Regions from separate parts of the Pseudomonas sp. 300 genome, predicted to be linked through region 3. Evidence: predicted binding sites of a transcription regulator. Region 3 holds the regulator's gene; each other region holds the start of a gene.
The links. The regulator FliA, encoded in region 3, starts transcription of late flagellar genes. The targets are predictions, from matches to a motif close to CTAAAGTTTNNNNNNNNNNNGCCGNTAA.
Positions count from the first base shown of each region.

Region 1 (2,270 bases), on a different contig from region 3:
GGCCCCGCCAGCCGCAGGATGGCCCAGAGTTCAATACGCGCTGGATGCTGCATGGTCATCACGCTCTAGGGTCGAAGAGAACAGGAAAGCGTCGATTCTCGGCGCTCTGCAGGGTTTGCACAAAGGGATAAAAAGGATGGGTGGCATGATTAAAACTCATCCAGGGGAGTTTCTGATAAGTTGACGAAATTACGCCATAGGAGCTTTCCGTATGTCCCGTCGTCTTCCTCCTCTTTATGCCCTTCGCGCATTTGAAGCGGCGGCGCGGCATAGCTCGTTTACCCGTGCCGCTGAAGAGTTGTCGATTACGCAGAGCGCGGTCAGTCGGCACATTCGTACGCTTGAAGAGCATTTTGCCTGCCGGCTGTTTCACCGCAGCGGGCGCAATTTGCAACTGACCGAGTCGGCGCGGCTGATCCTGCCGGGCATTCGCGAAGGATTCACCGCCCTTGAGCGCGCCTGCAATACCTTGCGCGCCGAAGATGACATCCTGCGCATGAAGGCGCCGTCGACCCTGACCATGCGCTGGCTGCTGGCGCGGCTCAGCCGTTTCCGCCACCTGCAACCGGGTAACGAGGTGCAACTGACCAGCGCCTGGATGGACATCGACTCGGTGGACTTCAACCATGAACCGTTCGACTGCGCCGTGATCCTCAGCAACGGGCATTTTCCGCCGGACTGGGAGGCGAGTCTGCTGTTCCCGGAGGAACTGATTCCGGTCGGCGCGCCGAATCTTCTGAAGGATCAACCGTGGGACGTCGCGCGCCTGGCCAATGCCGAATTGCTGCACCCGACGCCGGACCGACGTGACTGGCGCAACTGGCTTGAGCGCATGGGATTGACCGATCAGGTGTCGCTCAAGGGCGGACAGGTGTTCGATACGCTGGAGCTGGGGATGATTGCCGCCGCCCGGGGTTATGGCGTGTCCATGGGCGATCTTTTGATGGTGGCCGAGGATGTGGCGCAGGGCCGTCTGAGTTTGCCGTGGCCGACTGCCGTCGCCAGCGGTGAGCATTATTACCTCGTCTGGCCGAAAACCCGCCCCGGAGGTGAACGTTTGCGCCGCCTCAGCGATTTTCTGCAAAGCGAAGCGCAGGCCATGAAATTGCCGGACGTCGAGCACTTGAGCTGAATCGATAGAGCCCTCGAAATAGCGGCCTTGAGCCATATCCCGGCTTTTCACTCAAGTATTCAGGTTTGCCGCCGAAAATCTGCAGATGGAACCTTCGTGCAGGTTCGACGCAATTCCCATTATTAGAAATTTTGCTGAGTAGCCGATCAAGGAGGATCAGATCGCTCGGCCAGGAGCTGTCATGTCTCAACCTCGTGCCCGGATTGCCTCACAGCTTGGTCTTGCGCTCGCCGTTATTCTGGCGATTGTCATCAGCGGCAGCACCCTGTTCGCCTTGCGTTCGCTGGACACGGCCAACCTCGCTACCCGCGAAGAACACCTGGCCAGCGAGGCGAGGTTGCTGGCCGACCAGTTGAGTACGTTTCACGGCACATTGCGTGAAAGTACCCAACGCCTGGCGGGGCTGTTCGAGAAGCGCTTCAGCGCAGGGTTGAGCGTACATCCGGACGAACCGGTGACCGTGGCGGGCACGCAGACCCCCGGCCTGCACTTGGGCAGCGAGGTGCTGAACAACAACTTCAAGGAAGTGGACGAGTTCAAGCAAATGACCGCGGGCGTTGCGACGGTGTTCGTGCGCAGCGGCGATGAGTTCATTCGGGTCAGTACGAACGTCACTAAACAGGACGGCAGCCGCGCCATCGGCACGTTGCTCGATCACGCGAACCCGGCTTACACCCGCCTGTTGGCGGGGCAGAATTACGTGGGTCGAGCCTTGCTGTTCGAACGCTTCTACATGTCGCAATACACCCCCGTACGCGACAGCAGCGGTAAGGTTATTGCCGTGCTGTACGTAGGGTTCGATTACACCGACGCGCAGAACGCGCAATTTGCCAACCTCACACGCTTCCGCATCGGGCAGACCGGTTCTCTGGCATTGCTCGATGAGCAGAACAAATGGCTGGTGCCGATTGCAGGCGTGCAAGCACCGGATCAAGCGGTCAAGACGATAAACAGTCTGGCCAAGACGCCGGGTAAAGGTGAGTTCTGGAGCGACAAATCCGAAGACTTCTACAGCATTGCCGTGCCATTTGAAGGCGGGCCGTGGTCAGTCGTGGCGAGCATGCCGAAAAGCGAAATCCGTGCTGTCACCTGGGCTGTCGGCATTCAATTGGCAATTGGCAGCCTGCTGGCGATGTTG
Region 1 is NZ_JAVLRV010000003.1:468,539-470,808, reverse strand. Features, by position in the region: gene Q7W83_RS27570 (NorM family multidrug efflux MATE transporter) at 1-53, opposite strand, end outside; gene Q7W83_RS27565 (LysR substrate-binding domain-containing protein) at 212-1,132, shown strand; gene Q7W83_RS27560 (methyl-accepting chemotaxis protein) at 1,314-2,270, shown strand, end outside.
Region 1: the regulator FliA is predicted to act here: its motif matches at 1,183-1,210, upstream of Q7W83_RS27560 (methyl-accepting chemotaxis protein).

Region 2 (2,270 bases), 750 kb from region 3:
CATCGCCAGGAAGAACGAAAACTCGGTGGCCGTTTTGCGCGACAGCCCGAACAGCAAGCCGCCAATGATCGTCGAGCCTGAACGCGAGGTACCCGGAATCATTGCCAGGCACTGGGCGAAGCCGATTTTCAAGGCATCTTTCCAGGTGATCTCGTCGACGGTTTCGGCATGCACTTCATGCTGGCGCTGCTCCGCCCACAACATCACGATACCGCCCACGACCAATGCCGTGGCGACGGTAATCGGGTTAAACAGGTAATGGTGGATCAGGTCGGCGAAAATCACCCCCAGGACCACGGCCGGCATGAAGGCAATCAGCAGGTTGGCGGTAAAGCGACGGGCGCCGGGCTGCGTCGGCAAACCGATGACGACATCGAGAATCTTGCGGCGAAACTCCCACACCACCGCGAGGATCGCCCCAAGCTGGATAATGATGTTGAACGCCATGGCCCGCTCGCCGCCGAAGTTGAGCAAGTCGGCCACGATGATCTGGTGTCCGGTACTGGAAATGGGCAAAAACTCCGTAAGCCCCTCTACAACGCCAAGTATCAATGCCTGAAAGGCGGTCCAAAGATCCATCAATCCCCCAAAAAGCAATGCACTGCGGCATGCCCCGTTAATATTTTCCAAAACATTGACTGCGATCATCGTCGCTGCAACCCGACGCGCACAGAATCCAGACGGAACCGTAAACATTCCGTGAAAAATCAACTTGGATTCAGGTTTTTCCGTGCGGGGCCGAAATCCTATCAGACAAGGCTGAATAACGCTGCCACGTTATTGGACTTGGGTCGGATATGCCCGATCGGCAAAATGTGGTTGGATGCTGGCGGTCGTTTATTACAAGAAAAAGAAACAGGAGTGACAGCGTTATGAACAGCTTGCGCAATATGTCGATCAGCCGGCGCCTGTGGCTGATTTTGATCGTGGCCGTCATGATGCTTTTGACGTTGGGCGTGTTGATGCTCAAACAGATTCACGAGGACCTGTATCAAGCCAAGGCGCAGAAAACCCAGCACGTCGTGCAGACGGCCAGCGGCATTCTGACCTACTACCACGGGCTCGAAACCGCCGGCACGCTGACGCGCGAAGCCGCACAAAAACAGGCACTGACCACCGTTCGCGGCCTGCGCTATGACCAGAACGAGTACTTCTGGATCAACGACCTGACGCCGGTGATGATCATGCATCCGGTCAACCCGAAGCTCGATGGCCAGAACCTCTCGGCGATCCGCGACCCCGACGGGTTTGCGCTGTTCAATGAAATGGTCGCCCTCGCCAAGGCCAAGGGCGCCGGCCCGATCGACTATCGCTGGCCGAAACCGGGCGCCAGCGATCCGGTCGCAAAAACCTCCTACGTCAAACTCTTCGAGCCGTGGGGCTGGGTGATCGGCTCGGGTGTGTACATCGATGACATGCAAGCCGAGTTCATGGGCCAGGTCTGGAAAGCGACAGTCGTCGGGCTGGTGATCGCCGCCATCATGGCGCTGCTGGTGATCCTGATTGCCCGCAGCATCGTCCGTCCGCTGCAGGACACCGTGAACGCCATGGCCAACATCGCCAGCGGCGAGAGCGATCTGACTCGCAGCCTCGACACCCACGGCCAGGACGAAGTCACGCAGCTGGCACGTCACTTCAATGCGTTCACCGCCAAGCTACGACAGGTGATCAGCGAATTGCAGGTGTCTGCCAGCGCCCTGGGCCAGTCGTCCAGCGAACTGGGCAACGACGCCGCCCAGGCCCAGCAACGAAGTCAGCAGCAATCGCAACAGATGGAACTGGTAGCCACGGCCATCAATGAAGTGACCTATGGCGTGCAGGACGTGGCGAAGAATGCCGAGCACGCCGCGAGTGAAATGCGCGATGCCGAGTCTCAGGCGCAGCAGGGCCAGGTCAACATCGACAGCAGCCTGCAACAAATCGACAAGCTGTCTTCAACGATTGATCAGGCCGTGGAGGTCATCCGTACCCTCTCCGCAGAAAGCACCCAGATCGGCAGCGTCCTGGAAGTGATCCGCTCTATCGCCGAGCAAACCAACCTGCTGGCCCTCAACGCGGCCATCGAAGCTGCCCGTGCCGGTGAGCAAGGGCGCGGGTTTGCCGTCGTGGCCGATGAGGTGCGCCTGCTGGCCCAGCGCACGCAGAAGTCCACCGCCGAGATCCAGGCAATGATCGAACGCCTGCAAAGCCACTCTGAAGCGGCGGTCAAGGTCATCGGCGACAGCAGTCGCGCCTCGCAACTGACTATCGAACAGGCCGGCCTCGCCGGT
Region 2 is NZ_JAVLRV010000002.1:1,995,028-1,997,297, forward strand. Features, by position in the region: gene Q7W83_RS15540 (undecaprenyl-diphosphate phosphatase) at 1-579, opposite strand, end outside; gene Q7W83_RS15545 (methyl-accepting chemotaxis protein) at 873-2,270, shown strand, end outside.
Region 2: the regulator FliA is predicted to act here: its motif matches at 718-745, upstream of Q7W83_RS15545 (methyl-accepting chemotaxis protein).

Region 3 (2,270 bases):
CAACCGATGCGTTCGAAAATCTTCTCGATTTTGTCTTTCAACGCCTGGGCCGTGAAGGGTTTGACCACATAGCCGTTTACGCCGGCCTGGGCCGCTTCGATGATCTGCTCGCGCTTGGCTTCAGCGGTCACCATCAGCACCGGCAGGTGCTTGAGCTTTTCATCGGCGCGCACATGACGCAGCAGATCGATACCGGTCATGCCAGGCATGTTCCAGTCCGTTACCAGAAAGTCGATGCTTCCGCTGTTGAGAACCGGAATGGCAGTAACGCCATCGTCGGCCTCGACCGTGTTGGTGAACCCAAGGTCACGCAACAGGTTTTTTATGATCCGCCGCATCGTTGAGAAGTCATCAACGATGAGGATTTTCATGTTCTTGTCCAATTCGACCTCCAAGCAGTCTTAAACGCCCCCAGCACCTGGACGCGCCATTTCAATCAATCCGGCAAAGCACTCAATGACTGTCTGGAGCACAACAGATCGAGACCGGCGCAGTTCAACACCACACCAGCCACGTTCGCAGTGTCCCCACACTGCCTTCAGCGCGCTCGCCACTCCCCCAAACGCCCCCGCAAACGGGCCGCGCACTGGCTGTGTAACTGGCTGACCCGAGATTCGCTGACCCCCAGGACCTCACCGATTTCCTTGAGATTCAACTCTTCGTCGTAGTACAGCGCCAACACCAGTCGCTCACGCTCCGGCAAATTGGCAATCGCGTCCGCCAGCGCCGCCTGGAAGCGTTCATCTTCCAGATCGCGTGACGGCTCGAGATGAGCACTCGCGCCATCCTCGTGCAGCCCTTCGTGTTCGCCGTCCTGCAACAGATCGTCGAAACTGAATAACCGGCTGCCCAGGGTGTCGTTCAAAATCCCGTAGTAATCGTCGAGACTCAATTGGAGTTCGGCCGCAACTTCGTGATCTTTAGCGTCACGGCCGGTTTTAGCTTCAATCGAGCGAATTGCGTCGCTGACCATGCGGGTATTGCGGTGGACCGAACGTGGCGCCCAGTCCCCTTTGCGCACTTCATCAAGCATGGCGCCGCGGATTCGAATGCCCGCGTACGTCTCGAAACTCGCGCCTTTGCTGGCGTCGTATTTGGTGGACACTTCAAGCAGGCCGATCATCCCGGCCTGAATCAGGTCTTCGACCTGGACGCTGGCGGGCAGTCGCGCCAGCAAGTGGTAGGCAATGCGTTTGACCAGTGGCGCGTAACGCTCGATCAGCTCGTACTGCGCGTCACGTGCCGACTTCTTGTAGAGGTTGTAACCGCTGGCGGTCATAGCACGGGTCCTGCCGTTTGTTGCACGAGGCGCTCGACGAAAAACTCCAGGTGCCCACGCGGGTTGGCGGGCAGCGGCCAGGTATCGACCTTTTGTGCGATGGCCTTGAAAGCCAGGGAACACTTGGAGCGCGGAAAGGCTTCATAGACCGCGCGCTGCTTCTGCACAGCCTTGCGCACGCTTTCGTCGTACGGCACCGCACCGACGTATTGTAAGGCGACGTCGAGGAAGCGGTCCGTGACCTTGGTCAACTTGGCGAACAGGTTGCGGCCTTCCTGCGGGCTCTGGGCCATGTTGGCCAGGACCCGGAAGCGGTTCATGCCGTAGTCGCGGTTGAGCAGTTTGATCAGGGCGTAGGCGTCGGTGATCGAGGTCGGCTCGTCGCAGACCACCAGCAAGACTTCTTGCGCGGCACGAACGAAACTGACTACCGAGTCACCAATCCCTGCAGCGGTGTCGATCACCAGCACGTCGAGGTTGTCGCCGATATCGCTGAAGGCCTGGATCAGACCGGCATGCTGAGCCGGGCTCAGATGCACCATGCTTTGAGTGCCGGACGCGGCCGGGACGATGCGGATTCCGCCGGGGCCTTGCAACAACACGTCGCGCAGCTCACAGCGGCCTTCAATGACGTCGGCCAGGGTACGTTTGGGTGTCAGTCCCAGCAGGACGTCAACGTTCGCCAGCCCCAGATCGGCGTCCAGCAGCATCACGCGCCGGCCGAGCTCAGCTAGAGCCAGGGACAAGTTCACTGACACGTTAGTCTTCCCGACGCCACCTTTGCCGCCGGTCACCGCGATCACCTGTACGGGATGCATGCTGCCCATGTTATTTCTTTACCTTGTCTTGCATAGACGGAGGCCACATTACTGGCTGCGCGTTCATCAACTGAACAATGCATGGCAGACCATCGATGTAGGTACAAAAACTGTTCATTAATACCTCAGCCAACCTGCTTGGTCGGGCTGTGGTAAATATCAGCGAACATGTC
Region 3 is NZ_JAVLRV010000002.1:2,744,480-2,746,749, forward strand. Features, by position in the region: gene Q7W83_RS18920 (chemotaxis response regulator CheY) at 1-371, opposite strand, end outside; gene fliA (RNA polymerase sigma factor FliA) at 539-1,279, opposite strand; gene fleN (flagellar synthesis regulator FleN) at 1,276-2,106, opposite strand; gene flhF (flagellar biosynthesis protein FlhF) at 2,223-2,270, opposite strand, start outside.